2 regions of the Virgibacillus sp. MG-45 genome follow, and region 2 is predicted to be linked to the other one. Evidence: riboswitches for the same ligand, from Rfam matches in the RefSeq annotation. Region 2 holds a riboswitch; the other holds the start of a gene.
The links. Region 2 has a riboswitch for S-adenosylmethionine ahead of metK (methionine adenosyltransferase). Riboswitches for the same ligand answer to the same signal wherever they lie in the genome.

Region 1 (8,118 bases), on a different contig from region 2:
TGCCTTTGCAGTTGAAAGTCATAAACGAGCAGCATTAGCGATCCAAGAAGGGAAATTTAACGAAGAGATTGTTCCGGTTGAGGTAACAGAACAGGTTGTTGGAAAAAATAATAAAATCGAAACGAGAAAAAAGCTATTCGAAATGGACGAAGGTGTACGTCCAGATACGACGATAGAAGTGCTAGGTAAGCTACGACCTGCTTTTCATTTGCAAGGTTCTGTTACAGCAGGGAACTCCTCACAAATGAGTGATGGGGCAGCATCTGTTTTAGTAATGGACTATGAAAAAGCGAAAGCAGAAGGATATCAGCCATTTGTTAAGTTTCGTTCCTTTGCTGTTGCTGGTGTTGAACCTGAAATTATGGGAGTCGGTCCTGTAAAGGCGATACCGAAGGCAGTGAAGCTTGCTGGATTGCAAATAGAGGACATCGGTTTATTTGAATTAAATGAAGCATTTGCATCGCAGTCAGTTCGAGTGATCCAAGCATTAGATCTAAAACCAGAAATAGTGAATGTAAATGGGGGCGCGATTGCACTTGGGCATCCGCTTGGAATGACAGGAACAAAGCTTACATTATCATTAATGCACGAGATGAAGCGTCGAAATGTTCAATTTGGAGTTGTCACAATGTGTATTGGTGGCGGAATGGGTGCAGCAGGGGTGTTTGAGCTACTTTAATTGCATGCTATTTCAACTTATTTCATGAGGAGAGGAAGATTATAATGAGTGAAACAAAGGAAAAGCTTTTTAAAGGTGGCGCGTTTTTAGTAGAAGATTTATCAGGTGATGATGTTATTACACCAGAGGATTTTACAGATGAACATAAGATGATTGCTAAAACAACAGAGGATTTCGTTGTCGGAGAAGTGCTCCCACTTGTCGATAAGCTTGAAAATCATGAATTTGAGCATTCCGTAGACCTGCTCAAAAAAGCCGGAGAACTAGGTTTGTTAGGTGCAGATGTGCCAGAAGAATATGATGGTCTGGGATTAGATAAAATTAGTTCATCCCTTATAACTGAAAAGTTCGCACGTGCTGGTGGATTTTCAATTACCCATGGAGCTCATGTTGGAATTGGTTCATTACCGATTGTCTTTTTCGGCGATGAAGCACAAAAGAAAAAATATTTACCGAAGCTTGCCACTGGTGAATTAATTGCAGCTTATGCTTTAACAGAGCCAGGCTCCGGATCAGATGCATTAGGAGCAAAAGCAACGGCAAAGCTTAATGATGCAGGTACACATTACCTTTTAAATGGAGAAAAGCAGTGGATTACGAACTCTGCGTTTGCTGATGTGTTTATTGTTTATGCAAAAATTAATGGTGAGCATTTTTCAGCATTTATTGTTGAGCGTGATTTCCCTGGTGTTTCGACTGGGCCAGAAGAAAAGAAAATGGGGATCAAGAGCTCGTCTACAAGAACGTTAGTATTAGAAGATGCAGAAGTACCAGTAGAGAATTTACTCGGTGAAAAAGGGAAAGGCCACAAAATTGCCTTTAACATTTTAAATGTAGGACGCTATAAGCTTGCAATTGGCGGAGTTGGCGGCGCGAAACGAGGATTAGAGTTAGCTGTTAAATATGTGAATGAAAGAAAACAATTCGGAACAGCAATTTCTAGCTTTCGACTAACGCAAGAAAAGCTTGCAACAATGGCTGCTAGCATTTATGCCAATGAAAGTGCGGTTTATCGTACCGTAGGTCTATTTGAACAACGGATGGGCGCTTTAACCGATGAACAATTGAAGGATGGAAGAGAAATTGCGAAGGCGATTGCAGAATATCAAATTGAATGCTCAATGAATAAATATATGGCAACAGAATGCCTCGACTTTGTAGCAGATGAAGCAGTGCAGCTTCATGGGGGCTATGGGTTTATGCAGGAATATGAAGTGGAGCGTATGTATCGTGATTCCCGCATTAACCGTATTTTTGAAGGAACAAACGAGATTAATCGTCTTCTTGTACCAGGAACATTATTGAAAAAGGCAATGAAAGGTGAGCTTCCATTGCTTCAAAAAGCACAGGGCTTACAAGAAGAGCTTATGATGATGATGCCAGAGGAAGTTGGAACAGAGCCATTAGAGCAAGAAAAATATTTATTACGTCATGCGAAAAAGATTGTGCTGTTAGGGGCAGGACTTGCCGCACAAAAGTATATGCAAAAGCTTGAGCAGGAGCAGGAAATCCTTGCAAATCTTGCGGATATGGCAGCGGAAGTGTACAACATGGAGTCAGCTGTCTTACGGACGGAAAAAGCGATAAGCGCGTCTGGTTTGGAGAAGAATAATCAAAAGCTGCTTTATACAGAGGTTTATGTGCAGGAAGCATTTAATCGAATTGAGGCAGCTGCAAAAGAAATTCTAATTGCTGTGGAAGCGGGAGATAATTTACGAATGATGCTTTCTTCTTTACGCAAGCTAACACGTCATACCCCAATCAATGTGATTGCGAAAAAACGTGAAATTGCGAAAGCGATTATTTCCGAAGAAAAATATATTGTATAAGATGAGAAAGAAGCTATTGCTAATCAATTGGTTAGCAATAGCTTTTTAACTGACTAGGAAATGATAATTATGGATGGGTTTTATTTGGGTTACGTAGCTCTGCTCTTTCTGTATTAAACGGCAGCTAAGTATATTTTTCGTCACTGCTTTTATTATTTGCTATAATATGAGAAACCTACATATAAGAAAGGAGGGATAACGATGGTTTTAACGTTTTATTGGTATCCGAATTGTAGTACGTGTAAAAAGGCGAAAAAATGGTTTGATACGCATCAGATTGATTATGAAGCAATACATATTGTAGAGCATCCACCAAGTAAGGATGAACTTCTACAGCTCATATCAAACAGTGAGCTTCCAGCACGAAAGTTTTTCAATACGAGTGGAAAAAAATATCGTGAGCTAAACATAAAAGAAAAAATTGCTGGGGCAAGTGACGAAGAAATGGCTTCTATCCTTGCAACTGATGGTATGCTAATTAAGCGTCCTATTGTGACTGATGGTAAAAAAGTTACCGTTGGTTTTAAGGAAGAGACGTATGAGGCAACGTGGTTAAAATAGTTTTATTCCATGTAATGGGCAACAACCTCCCCTAAGCGATGACATAGAGGGAGAAAGTGCTGAAGTAAATTTCAAGAAAAACGGATGTCTTTTTCTTGAAGATGAATTGCTAGCAATAAATATCATAACCTAGTATAGTAAAATTGCAATGAATTAACGGAGGGATTTTAATGAGTTTACCAAAGGATTTATTATATTCAGAAGAACATGAATGGGTTAAAAAAGAAGACGGAAAAGTACGTATTGGTATTACTTATTTTGCGCAAGACGAACTAGGGGACATTGTATTTGTCGAACTTCCTGAAGTAGGAGATGAGATTGAAGCAGATGAACCATTCGGAAGTGTGGAATCTGTAAAAACCGTTTCTGAGCTTTATGCGCCACTAAGTGGTAAAGTAGTGGAAGTGAATGAAGAATTAGAGGACAGCCCCGAGCTTGTGAACGAATCACCATATGAAAAAGCATGGATGATCGTAATTGAGCCTTCTAATGAGGGAGAGTTCGATGACCTCTTATCCGCAGAGCAATATCAAGCGGTAACGGAAGAAGACTAATTTCTAGTCATTATATAAGGCTGACTAAGGTTCTAAGGACTACAGTCAGCCTTATTCGCCTTTTTGGGGGACAATATTATGTAACAAAGAGGTGCGAACAATGCATCATTCGGAAAAGGTAATTATTGTGGAAGGCTTGACAGATAAAAGGCAGATTGAAAAGCTTATTACAGAAGCGGTAAAGATCATTTGTACAAATGGAACGCTTGGTGTTGAGAAATTTGATGACCTTATGGATAGCTATGATTTAGATAATAAAGAAGTGTATATTTTAGTTGATGAGGATGAGTCAGGCTGGAAGCTTCGTAAGCAATTAAAGCAAGAATTGCCTCATGCCATTGATATATTCACGAGTAGTGAATATCGCGAAGTAGCGAATACACCTAGAGCGATTTTAGCAGCTGCATTGGCTACAAAGCATATTGCGATTGATTTAAGCTTTCTTCTTTAGGTAGTACTTTGTCATTTCACATACGATACAATACTTCTAAATAAAGAGGGGAATGTACGAACTCCCACTGTTTGACGTTTTTTTAGATAGATTAATTACTAGGGTGATTATTTGAAACAGGTAACAGAAGAAACATTAAAAAAAGACCATTATCTACTTTATATATATACACCATTTTGTGGCACTTGTAGTGTAGCGAGAGCGATGCTAGAAAAAATTGAAAGTGTCCATCAGACAGCAATCTTCTATGAAATGAACGCCTCGTTATATCCCGAATTTATGCATGATTATCAGATTGAAAGTGTTCCTTGTTTACTGATTAAAGATAAGAATGAAGTAAAGGAAAAAGTGTATGCATTTCAATCGATATCCAATCTATATTCGTATTTGTTAACGTATGAACCGACATTATTTACGAAAGAAGAAAAATAATTGGTTGACGTACGGAACCAATGATGCTAATATGTGAATTATCCATTAAAAATTAAATAGCGATTATCTCTTATCAAGAGCGGTGGAGGGACAGGCCCATTGAAACCGCGGCAACCTTCAGACATCTGTCTGGAACGGTGCTAATTCCTGCAAGGCTTCGGCTTTGGAAGATGAGAGAACGTAAAGATGATATAGCGAAACGTCTTTCTGTTCTCTTACAGAAGGGCGTTTTTTCGTTAGTTGGGCATAATAGAACGTAAAGGCGTAGAAGAGGAGGGATTATATGATCTCGATTAAGGGATTACAAAAAATATTTACATTCGATAATAAGCAAATAACCGCCGTTGATCAGCTAAGCCTAGACATTCAAGAAGGAGAAATTTTTGGTGTTATTGGATACAGTGGCGCAGGAAAAAGTACGTTTATCCGTCTTTTAAATCGACTTGAAGAACCAACCGAAGGATCGATTCAAATCAATAATCAAGAAATAACGCAATTAAATAAAAAGGATTTACGTATAGCTAGACAGGATATCGGCATGATCTTTCAGCATTTTAATTTACTTTGGTCGCGAACAGTAAAGGACAATATCGCATTTCCATTGGAAATTGCGGGTTTTCCTACTGCAGAACGCGAGAAGCGAGTGCAAGAGCTAATCGATCTTGTTGGCTTATCAGGTAAAGAAAACGCATATCCTTCCCAATTAAGTGGCGGTCAAAAGCAACGGGTCGGAATCGCGAGAGCATTAGCAAACAAGCCGAAGCTATTACTTTGTGATGAAGCTACATCTGCACTAGATCCAGAAACAACGAACGCGATTCTTGATTTATTAGTTGATATCAATGAAAAGCTTGGATTAACGATTATTTTAATTACTCATGAAATGCATGTTATTCGTAAAATCTGTAACCGTGTAGCTGTCATGGAAAACGGGCGCATCGTAGAGCAAGGTGATGTGTTAGACGTATTTTTGCATCCACAGCAAACGGTCACGAAAAAATTCGTAGAGCAAGTAATGGGAGTAGCAGATGAAAGTGAGTCCATTCACCATTTAATAAACACATACAATGAAGGAAAAATAATCCGCCTTCATTTTATCGGTGAAACAACAAATCAGGCGCTGATTAGTCAGGTGGCAAAAGCATATCCAATTGATATTAATATTTTACAAGGAAAAATAACACAAACACAGCGCGGAGCATATGGAACATTATTTGTTCAATTAAAAGGGGATTCTTCTGATATGGAAGAAGCAGTTACCTTTATCCAGAAAAATACTTCCGTCGAAGTGGAGGTGATTCGCGATGCTCACTAATTTGTTTCCTGCCTTGAAGCTAGAAGAACTGTGGCAGGCAACCTATGAAACATTTTATATGACCATCCTTGCTTTAGTGGGGACCTTTATTTTCGGAATCTTACTTGGACTTCTGCTTTATCTCACGATGCGAGGCGGGATATGGGAAAATAAATTTATTAACTTAATTGTTGCTTCCTTTGTAAATATCTTTCGCGCTATTCCTTTCATTATATTAATATTGCTTTTAATTCCATTTACTAACTTTTTAATGGGAACAATCCGTGGACCGAATGCAGCGTTACCTGCACTTATTATTGGTGCAGCTCCTTTTTATGGCAGATTAGTGGAGATCGCCTTGAAGGAGGTAGATAAAGGAGTTGTTGAAGCTTCGAAAGCAATGGGAGCTAAAACAAGAACGATTATTTTTCGAGTGCTCCTACCAGAATCAATGCCAGCATTAATCTCTGGAATAACCGTTACGGCCATTGCACTTATTGGATACACGGCGATGGCAGGGGTTATCGGTGCAGGTGGATTAGGAAACTATGCGTATTATTTTGGATTTCAACGACGTGATTTTGATGTTGTTCTCGTTTGTACGATCGTTATTGTCGTGATTGTGTTTATTTTCCAATTTATTGGAGATTATATAGCAAATAAAATAGATAAAAGATAGGAGAAATGAAGGATGAAAAAATTAGCGGCATTATTATTTATTGTTGTTCTTGGTTTATTGGCAGCTTGTGGTACGAGTGGCGACAAGAGTGCAGCAGGGGACAAGGAAAGCAAGGAAATTACAGTAGGTGCTTCAAGTGAACCACATGCAGAAATATTAGAACAAGCAAAACCACTGCTTGAGGAAAAAGGGATCACATTAAACATTGATCCATATCAGGATTATATTCTTCCAAACGATGATCTTGCAAGTGGCAAATTAGATGCCAACTATTTTCAGCATATACCATATTTAAAGCAAACGGTAAAGGATACCGGCTATGATCTTGATTATATTGCTGGTATTCACATTGAACCAATGGGTGTTTATTCCAAGGATATTCAAAGTATTGATGCTATTCCTGAGGAGACAGAGGTGTTATTAAGTAATTCGGTTTCCGACCATGGTCGTGTATTAGCACTATTCGAAAAAGCGGGCTTAATTAAGCTTAAAGACGGCGTAGAAAAAGCAGCTGCAACGATAGACGATATTGTAGAAAATCCTAAGAAATTAAAATTTTCTCCAGACTATGAGGCAGCATTACTACCAGAATTTTATCATTCCGAAAAAAATGTGCTAACGGCGATTAATACAAACTATGCTATCGGTGCAGGCTTAAATCCGTTGGAGGATGCGCTGTTTATTGAGGATGAAGATTCACCATATGTGAATGTGCTTGCTGTAAAAACGGAAGATAAAGAGAATGCGAATTTAAAGCAATTAGTAGAAGTGTTACATTCAAAAGAAATTCAAGATTTCATTCTTGAAAAATATAAAGGCGCTGTCGTTCCAGTTGGCGGCGAAAAATAATCAGTATTGAGTCACTTTTATTGTGTCTGAAACGGCTACTCACGCATTGATTAACGTCTCACTTTAATGATTCGGTTGTATATGTTAGCATTTGCGAGTAAATTCCTAATAATAAGGAAGAAAACGTGCTAATTATTCATCAGTCAGGTAAATCCAAATCCTTTCGTTATTATTCGTTTATTTGCGCTTTGTGGAGGGTAAAGTCCTTGTGTTACGCTTTATATCGTAAACAAAACGAAAGGATGATTCACTATTACTAGTGAAATAAAGATGAATTACACTTCCGAAATGGAAAGAGCAATGCAGCAGTCGCATAAGATGGGATATGAGGAGTACAGTCGCAAGCTTGACAATCGACTCGCAGTGGAAAAACGGCGTCACAAGGATTACCAACAATGTAAACAAATAATTGCTGAGATAGACAGTCAGCTTCATAGATAGGGAAATGAACAACTGGTGCTTTCAATAAAGAAGGCACCAGTTTTTATGTATATAGGTGCCTTCAAGCAATGCTTCATTAAGTTCTTTGGAAATAAGGCTGGAAAGGGTATTCCCATTATAATGGAATTAAAAAGGAAGACATTTAAAAGAGTTGAATATAGATTCGAAATGATTTAAGATTGTAATGAGAATAAATTGAGAATGGATGTAAAATTTTCTCAAGAAAATAAAGAATTATAATATATGGAGGTATAGATATGGCTGGATCAACACTAGAAATTAAGAATCTTCATGTTTCAATTGAAGGCAAGGAGATATTAAAAGGTGTAGACCTTACAATAAAGGGTGG
Region 2 (8,118 bases):
AAAATAGCTCCTATAAATTTGATTAGCTAATGTCGGTGTTAGTTGCATTCCTAATGAATAAGCTACAAGACAAAATATACCCAGCGTAGAACCAGTTGCAGCTGCAAACTCATACCAGCTTAATGAGTCATTAATTTTATTTTGTTGTTTTTTATACCACATAACGAGAAGCGGTATCCGCTCTTCTATATTTACATGCTTATAAACTTGAAGATCAGCATATAATGCTTGCAGCTGGATAAGCTCATCTCGACAGAATAAATAATGTGCTTTATTTTCTAATACTTGTTGACAAGTTTGTACAAGGGAGGCTAGATATCCGCCATCATCTTGATCTTTTCTATATGCATAATAATTTCGCACTGAATTCTCCGGCATTAATGCGTCTTTTGACGCTTCATGTAACAAACGAAAATCGCGTGGATCTAATGAAGTACTTCGATCACATAAATTATCAAGGTAATCACTTATTGTTTGGTATGCTACAATAAACTGGATTGATTGCCGCCAATTTTCACCTGCTAATAATGCGTACACTGCTCCCCCCTGACAATGAAATCGTTTCGTATTCAAGCTTGCTAATGCTTGCAAACGAAGTTCTTTATTTGGGATTTGTTGTGCGCGCTTACGCCAAATTGCTAGTTCATGATTTACGACTGGGAAAAGCGTTCTATAAACTTGATTCATCATTTTTAAAGCCTTTGTCGGTGTTTTTACTACCAATGTAGCTTCCTCCGTTCATTCACCCATCATTTTTGCTATACTACATAATACCATAGTTATTATTACCGTTACCAAATCAAAAAATCCTAATCAGCTTTTAGATAAGAAGGAGGAATAGATGATGATTCATCCATACAAAAATAAACAACCAAGGATTCATCAATCCGTGTTCGTTGCTCATAATGCAACAATAATTGGTGATGTAACCATAGACGAGGAAACAAGTATATGGTTTAATACGGTAATTCGAGGCGATGTATCCCCTACTCAGATTGGAAAAAGAGTAAGCATTCAAGATCTATCCATGGTACACCAAAGTCCAAACCTCCCTGTTATCGTTGAAGATGATGTTACAATTGGACATCAAGTAACACTTCATTCCGCAATTATTCGTAAAAACGCGTTAATTGGGATGGGTTCAATTATATTAGATGGAGCAGAGATTGGAGAAAATGCCTTTATCGGAGCTGGAAGTCTTGTCCCACCAGGTAAAAAAATCCCACCGCATACGATGGCCTTTGGAAGACCTGCGAAGGTTATTCGTCCGTTAACAGAAGATGATTATAAAGAGATGGAGCGAGTCAAGCAATCTTACGTTGAAAAAGGCAATTACTATCTATATCACACTGATTTAGCACAGCAAGTTGAAGATTAGAAACTTCTACGGAAGTCTGTATGAAAGCACACAAAGAGAAGCTAGAACAGTTATCATTCTTATGCACGTGATAAAAGTAGTCACCAGTAATGCAAGTCAACAAAAGAGCAAGCCAAAACAGCATGATCTTATCTCATTAAAAAAGTCAGACAGTCCATCGAAAGATGAACAATCTGACTTTTCCTATATAATAGGATTGCTCTAGCCATTGAGATTAAACCAATGCTTTTAATGCTTCAACTTTATCTGTTTTCTCCCATGGGAACAAAACATCCGTCCTACCAAAATGCCCATAAGCTGCTGTTTGTTGAAAAATAGGCTTTTGTAAATCAAGCATCCGGATAATGCCAGCTGGACGTAAGTCGAACACATTACGAACCGCATTAACCAGCTTTTCTTCGTCTACAAGCCCAGCATCAAACGTATTAATTGCAATCGATACTGGTTCTGCAACACCGATTGCATAAGCAAGCTGAACCTCACAGGACTTAGCTAATCCTGCTGCAACAATGTTTTTTGCTACATAACGAGCAGCATATGCTGCAGAACGATCGACCTTTGTTGCATCTTTTCCACTAAATGCACCACCACCATGACGTGCATAGCCACCATACGTATCAACGATAATCTTTCTACCTGTTAAACCTGCATCACCTTGTGGTCCTCCAATAACGAAACGACCAGTTGGATTAATAAAATATTTCGTATCTGCATCTAACAATTCTTCAGGCACTACTGGACGAATAACCTGTTCAATTATATCATGTTCAATTTTCTCTAATGATACATCCTGGTGATGCTGTGTGGAGATAACAATGGTATCTACACGAACAGGTTGATCATGTTCATCATACTCAATCGTAACCTGTGTTTTTCCATCAGGTCGCAGATAATCGACAATTTCTTCTTTCCTTACATCCGCTAAACGTTTCGCCAGTTTATGTGCAAGCGCAATTGGTAAAGGCATTAATTCCTCTGTTTCATCACATGCAAATCCAAACATGAGCCCTTGATCACCGGCACCTATCGCGTCAATGTCTTCTTCCGTCATTTTTCCTTGACGTGCTTCCAACGCGATATTTACTCCGCCGGCAATATCTGGAGATTGTTCATCAATTGCTGTCAATACAGCACAGGTCTCTGCATCAAAACCAAATTTAGCACGCGTATAGCCAATCTCTTTAATAGTTCGTCTAACGATTGCTGGAATATCTACATATGTATTTGTAGTTATCTCTCCCGCAACTAGCACTAGACCAGTAGTTACAGTTGTTTCACAAGCAACACGGGCATGTGGATCCTTTCTTACAATTTCATCTAAAATCGCATCGGAAATTTGATCACAAATCTTGTCTGGATGCCCTTCTGTTACCGATTCTGAAGTAAATAAACGACGATTTTTAGCCATATGGCTAAATCCTCCCTTTAATATATGGTACGGTACTCCAATTTTGTTTGATATCTATCCTGAAAAACAAAAAAAGCCTTTCCTTCTTAATTGAGGAAAGGGGTGTGGCCTTTCGCTCTTATTGTTCAAGGAAAAATCCTTGCATCAGGTTAGCACCTTTACACATACGTGTTGGTTGCCGGGCTTCATAGGGTCTGTCCCTCCACCGACTCTGAATAAGAGAGTATCCGCTCGAAATTTAGCTTAACGGAATTAGCTAAGCATGTCAACTTATTCAGCCTAAATGAACGTCTCAATCGATATGCATTTATTATTTCTAATATTTTTATTTTTTATTAGTATGGACTAATAGATTAAATGTGTTATACTAATAGCAGATTAGAAAAGATAAATAATATTACACAAAATCGATAAAGGCAGGTAAATAAAATTATGAACATAGTGGAACATTCTTTTGTGAACAAATTGCTTGCACACGATAATCTACAGGATAACTTATCCGTATCAACGCTTGTGGAAAAAATTCTAGGTCGTAAAGAAGGCATTTTAACAGAAACTGGTGCAGTTCGAGCAACAACTGGAAAATATACTGGAAGATCACCAAAAGATAAATTTATCGTACGCGACGATGTGAGTGAGAAACAAGTTGATTGGGGACTTGTTAATAAAGGAATCGATCAAAAAGTCTTTGATAAGCTTTTAGATAAAGTAGTTGCTTACCTTTCACAAAAAGAAGAAATATTTCGTTTTAACGGGTTTGCAGGTGCTGATATAAACTATCGTTTACCAATTCAAGTAATTAATGAATATGCCTGGCATAACCTTTTTGCAAAGCAACTATTTATACGTCCAACAGAAGAGGAACTGCGTACTCATAATCCACAATTCACTGTAATTTCTGCACCAACCTTTAAAGCAGATCCTAATATAGATGGCACAAATTCTGAGGCATTTGTCCTTGTTTCCTTTAAGGAACGAATTATTTTAATTGGTGGAACAGAATATGCTGGTGAAATTAAAAAATCAATTTTTTCTGTTATGAATTATTTATTACCACAGCGGGATATTTTATCCATGCACTGCTCGGCAAATGTCGGTCAAGAAGGTGATGTTGCCTTATTTTTTGGATTATCAGGAACTGGAAAAACAACTTTATCTGCTGATCCTTATCGTCGTTTAATTGGCGATGATGAGCATGCATGGAGTCCGAATGGAGTATTTAATATTGAAGGTGGTTGCTATGCGAAATGTATCAACCTTTCCGCTGAAAAGGAACCACAGATTTTCGAAGCAATCCGTTTTGGGTCCGTTTTGGAGAATGTTTTCATTGACGAGGAAACACGTTTTGCTGACTATGATAATACTTCTTTAACGGAAAATACGCGTGCAGCATATCCATTAGAAAACATCAGTAATATCATAACACCAAGTATAGCTGGGCATCCAAATACAATTATCTTTCTGACAGCTGATGCATCTGGAACATTACCTCCGATTAGTAAGCTTACGAAAGAACAAGCAATGTATCACTTTTTAAGTGGATATACGAGTAAGCTTGCTGGAACAGAACGTGGTGTAACTGATCCAGAAGCAACATTCTCTGCTTGCTTTGGATCACCATTCCTACCACTTGCACCATCCACCTATGCTGAAATGCTCGGTGAAAAAATTGATCAGCACAACTCAAATGTATTTTTAGTAAATACAGGGTGGACCGGAGGGTCGTATGGAGTTGGTAGTCGAATGAAGCTATCATACACACGCGCTATGGTACACGCTGCATTAGAAGGAGAACTAAATACGGTTGAAACAGTTCAAGATGGTATTTTTGGTTTAGAAATTCCGATGCATGTACCAGGTGTTCCAGATGAAGTGCTCATTCCAAGGCTAACCTGGAGTGATAAAAATGCTTACGATAAAGCAGCACAGGAATTAGCGCTCAAGTTCCATGAGAACTTTGAAAAATTCACCCATGCGAGTGATCAAATTAGAAATGCTGGACCGATTTTCAAGCCACAGTAACATACGTAATGGGAGCCAGCTGTGTGGTACAAATAGCTGACATGAATGCAGCTTAAAAAAGTTACCTCATCCCAAGAGGGTTTTATATACTATGAGGCATGAAGCCTAAAATGTTTAACGACATTATCTAACAGACTGGTAATCCAGTCCTAACCGATCTTCAGAATGAGATCGGTTTTTTCTTTGTCTTCACTCATAAAGCAGTCCGCCACTTTCTAGGCATTCACACATTTTTCCCAATAGCATAAACTGTTTTGAAACACATATTAAATGAATCGAAAGGACGGATAGGCATGAAACTATCAAGCTTTATTGCGTTAGTGTCCTGCACCTTTTTACTTATTCTTGCAGCATGCGGAAACGAAAATAATGAAACTACCACGATAAAATTAGCTGAAGTTACACGCTCCTTATTTTATGCTCCTCAATATGTAGCATTAGAGAAGGATTATTTTGCTGATGAAGGATTAACCGTTGACCTGAAAACGACATGGGGTGGAGATAAAACAATGACAGCCCTCCTCTCAGATGGTGCAGACATTGCATTAGTTGGCTCTGAAACCTCGATGTATGTCTACGCACAAAATCCAAAAGACTACGCAGTAAACTTTGCCCAGCTAACACAAACAGATGGAACATTTCTTGTAGCTAAATCGCCAAAGCCAAATTTCCAATGGGAAAACGTAAAGGATAGTATCTTTCTCGGTCAACGAAAGGGTGGGATGCCACAAATGGTTGGTGAATACGTGCTAAAAAAGCATCAAATTGATCCACAAGTTGACTTAGAATTGTTACAAAATATCGAGTTTGCAAATATCCCAGGCGCTTTTGTATCAGGCGACGCAGAGTATGTACAATTATTTGAACCAACTGCAAGTGTATTTGAAAAAGAAGGCAAAGGACATGTAATTGCATCGTTTGGAGAAGAATCCGGAAAGGTTCCCTATACGGTTTATATGACAAAACAAAGTTTCTTAAAAAAAGATCCAGAAACGATTGAAAAATTCACTAGAGCCGTATATAAAGCGCAACAATGGGTCAATGAACACTCCGCTGAAGAAATTGCCCAGGTCATTCAACCTTATTTTGAAGATACAGCGCAGGATATTCTTGTCACATCCATTGATCGCTACAAAAATCAACAATCCTTTGCAACAGATCCAATTCTTGGAAAAGAAGAATGGAAAAACCTAGAGGATATTATGCAGGAAGCTGACGAACTACCTACCAATACACCATACGATAAATTGGTGGATACCGATATTGCCAAAAAAATTATTAACGAACAATAAGGAGGACAATATAGTGTCTTTTCTTACCTTAAGTAATGTTTCTCACCATTATTTTACGAAGACGGGATTTACAAAAGCACTTAGCAACATATCTTTCTCCATTGCAGAGGGCGAATTCATTTCTATACTTGGACCAAGCGGGTGCGGCAAATCAACCATTTTATCTATAATTGCAGGAATCATGAAGCAAACAGAAGGAGAAGTACTACTCCATAACAAGCCAATGGATAGGTCGAAAACACAAATCGGATACATGCTGCAGCAGGATTATTTATTCCCATGGAAAACCATCATAGAAAATGTACTTATTGGACCAAATATTCAAGCAACTGCAACGAAGGAGACAAAAGAAAAAGCGACTTCCTTATTACATGAAGTGGGATTGTCTAATATTGCTGATGCTTACCCCGCTTCCTTGTCAGGTGGTATGCGCCAACGAGTTGCCTTAGTTCGAACGTTAATTACAAATCCTAAAATACTTCTTTTAGATGAGCCATTCTCTGCCCTCGACTACCAAACAAAACTCAAGCTAGAGGATTTAGTTTTCCAGCTTTTACAAACCTACCATAAAACAGCACTACTCGTTACCCACGATATTGGAGAAGCAATCGCAATGAGTGATCGAATTCTTGTCATGGATGCGAATCCTGGAGTTATTGCAAAAGTGTTTGATGTTCCTGTTGAGCTTCGAAATGAAATGCCATTTATGGTTAGACGACATCCTAAATATCAGCTTATTTTTGACAAAGTATGGCAGGAATTAAATAAACATGAAGGAGCGATGTCTAAAAGTTAGTTTTATATTATCCCTAATACAAAGTGGATACATGGCTAAAGGAGGTTGAATAAAAATGCAGACGAAATTGGACCAACAATTATATAAAGCATATCTCGAAAAACTAAAGCGTGAAAAGCGATTCGTTCTTATCTGGCAATTAATCCTCTTAATCAGCTTCTTCGGCATATGGGAGGTTGCAAGTCGATTTTATTGGATTGATCCATTACTATTCAGTTCGCCATCCAGTATCACGACATTACTTATTAGCCGGTTTTCGGAAGGTACGATATTGACGCACATGCAAGCAACTTTACTGGAAACTATTCTTGGCTTTATAATCGGAACTGTACTTGGTATTATCTTTGCAAGTGTGCTCTGGGCATCTACTCGCTTCTCAAAAATAATGGACCCCTACATTGTCATCTTAAATGCAATGCCAAAGGTCGCGCTCGGCCCGATTTTAATCGTTGCACTTGGACCAGGTTATATTTCCATAATTGCCATGGGAGCAATAATTTCTGTAATTATAACAACGCTTGTTGTATATTCTGCTTTTAAAGAAGTGGATCCGAACTATGAAAAGGTATTAAAAAGCTTTGGGGCAACTCGTTGGCAATGCTTTAAGGAGGCTATTTTTCCTGCAACAATGCCAGTGATGATATCTACGTTAAAGGTAAATGTTGGCCTTTCTTGGGTAGGAGTGATTGTTGGGGAATTTCTCGTTTCTCAAAAAGGACTTGGCTATCTAATCGTATACGGCTTCCAGGTTTTTGATTTCACCTTAGTGATGGCTAGTTTAATTCTTATTGCGATTTTTGCTGCCATCATGTATAAAGTCGTAGAAAAACTAGAAGGCTGGCTTATGAAACATACCATTGACGGACAATAAAGAGAATGAGACAAAAAAAGGACATTTGTATCAAAATCTGAACAAAACAATTTTAGTTTGAAAATAGGTTCGCTTTCACCACAGCCACAAGCGCGACATCTGCTCAAAATGACTTTCGCAGTGTTTTCTTTGCCGCGGCACGGCCTCAACTAACACGGAAAAGAAAGCCTGCTTTTCCGTGTGGGTTCTTCAACGTACAGGACGTAGCGGTTTGTCTGCGTTCCCCTGTTGCTGCTCCCACTGGACAAGGAATGCCTCGGCAATGACATATCGCACGCAAAAAAAGCACATTTCTTTTTCAAGGAATCTCCCCCTTTTCAACTACCAATAAATTCATTTAATTGATTTTAA

Region 1: linked by a shared signal. The riboswitch ahead of SPK86_RS06580 (methionine ABC transporter ATP-binding protein) and the one ahead of metK (methionine adenosyltransferase) in region 2 are both predicted to bind S-adenosylmethionine.

What each region holds. Positions count from the first base shown of each region.
Region 1 is NZ_JAXOFU010000004.1:224,473-232,590, forward strand. It holds gene SPK86_RS06550 (acetyl-CoA C-acetyltransferase) at 1-679, shown strand, start outside; gene SPK86_RS06555 (acyl-CoA dehydrogenase family protein) at 724-2,508, shown strand; gene SPK86_RS06560 (arsenate reductase family protein) at 2,710-3,069, shown strand; gene gcvH (glycine cleavage system protein GcvH) at 3,240-3,623, shown strand; gene SPK86_RS06570 (toprim domain-containing protein) at 3,724-4,074, shown strand; gene SPK86_RS06575 (thioredoxin family protein) at 4,186-4,506, shown strand; SAM riboswitch class I at 4,574-4,683, shown strand; gene SPK86_RS06580 (methionine ABC transporter ATP-binding protein) at 4,790-5,821, shown strand; gene SPK86_RS06585 (methionine ABC transporter permease) at 5,811-6,479, shown strand; gene SPK86_RS06590 (MetQ/NlpA family ABC transporter substrate-binding protein) at 6,492-7,328, shown strand; gene SPK86_RS06595 (hypothetical protein) at 7,599-7,769, shown strand; gene sufC (Fe-S cluster assembly ATPase SufC) at 8,027-8,118, shown strand, end outside.
Region 2 is NZ_JAXOFU010000017.1:8,205-16,322, forward strand. It holds gene SPK86_RS14590 (tetraprenyl-beta-curcumene synthase family protein) at 1-723, opposite strand, end outside; gene SPK86_RS14595 (gamma carbonic anhydrase) at 842-1,378, shown strand; gene metK (methionine adenosyltransferase) at 1,593-2,786, opposite strand; SAM riboswitch class I at 2,902-3,008, opposite strand; gene pckA (phosphoenolpyruvate carboxykinase (ATP)) at 3,219-4,808, shown strand; gene SPK86_RS14610 (ABC transporter substrate-binding protein) at 5,102-6,100, shown strand; gene SPK86_RS14615 (ABC transporter ATP-binding protein) at 6,114-6,896, shown strand; gene SPK86_RS14620 (ABC transporter permease) at 6,952-7,767, shown strand.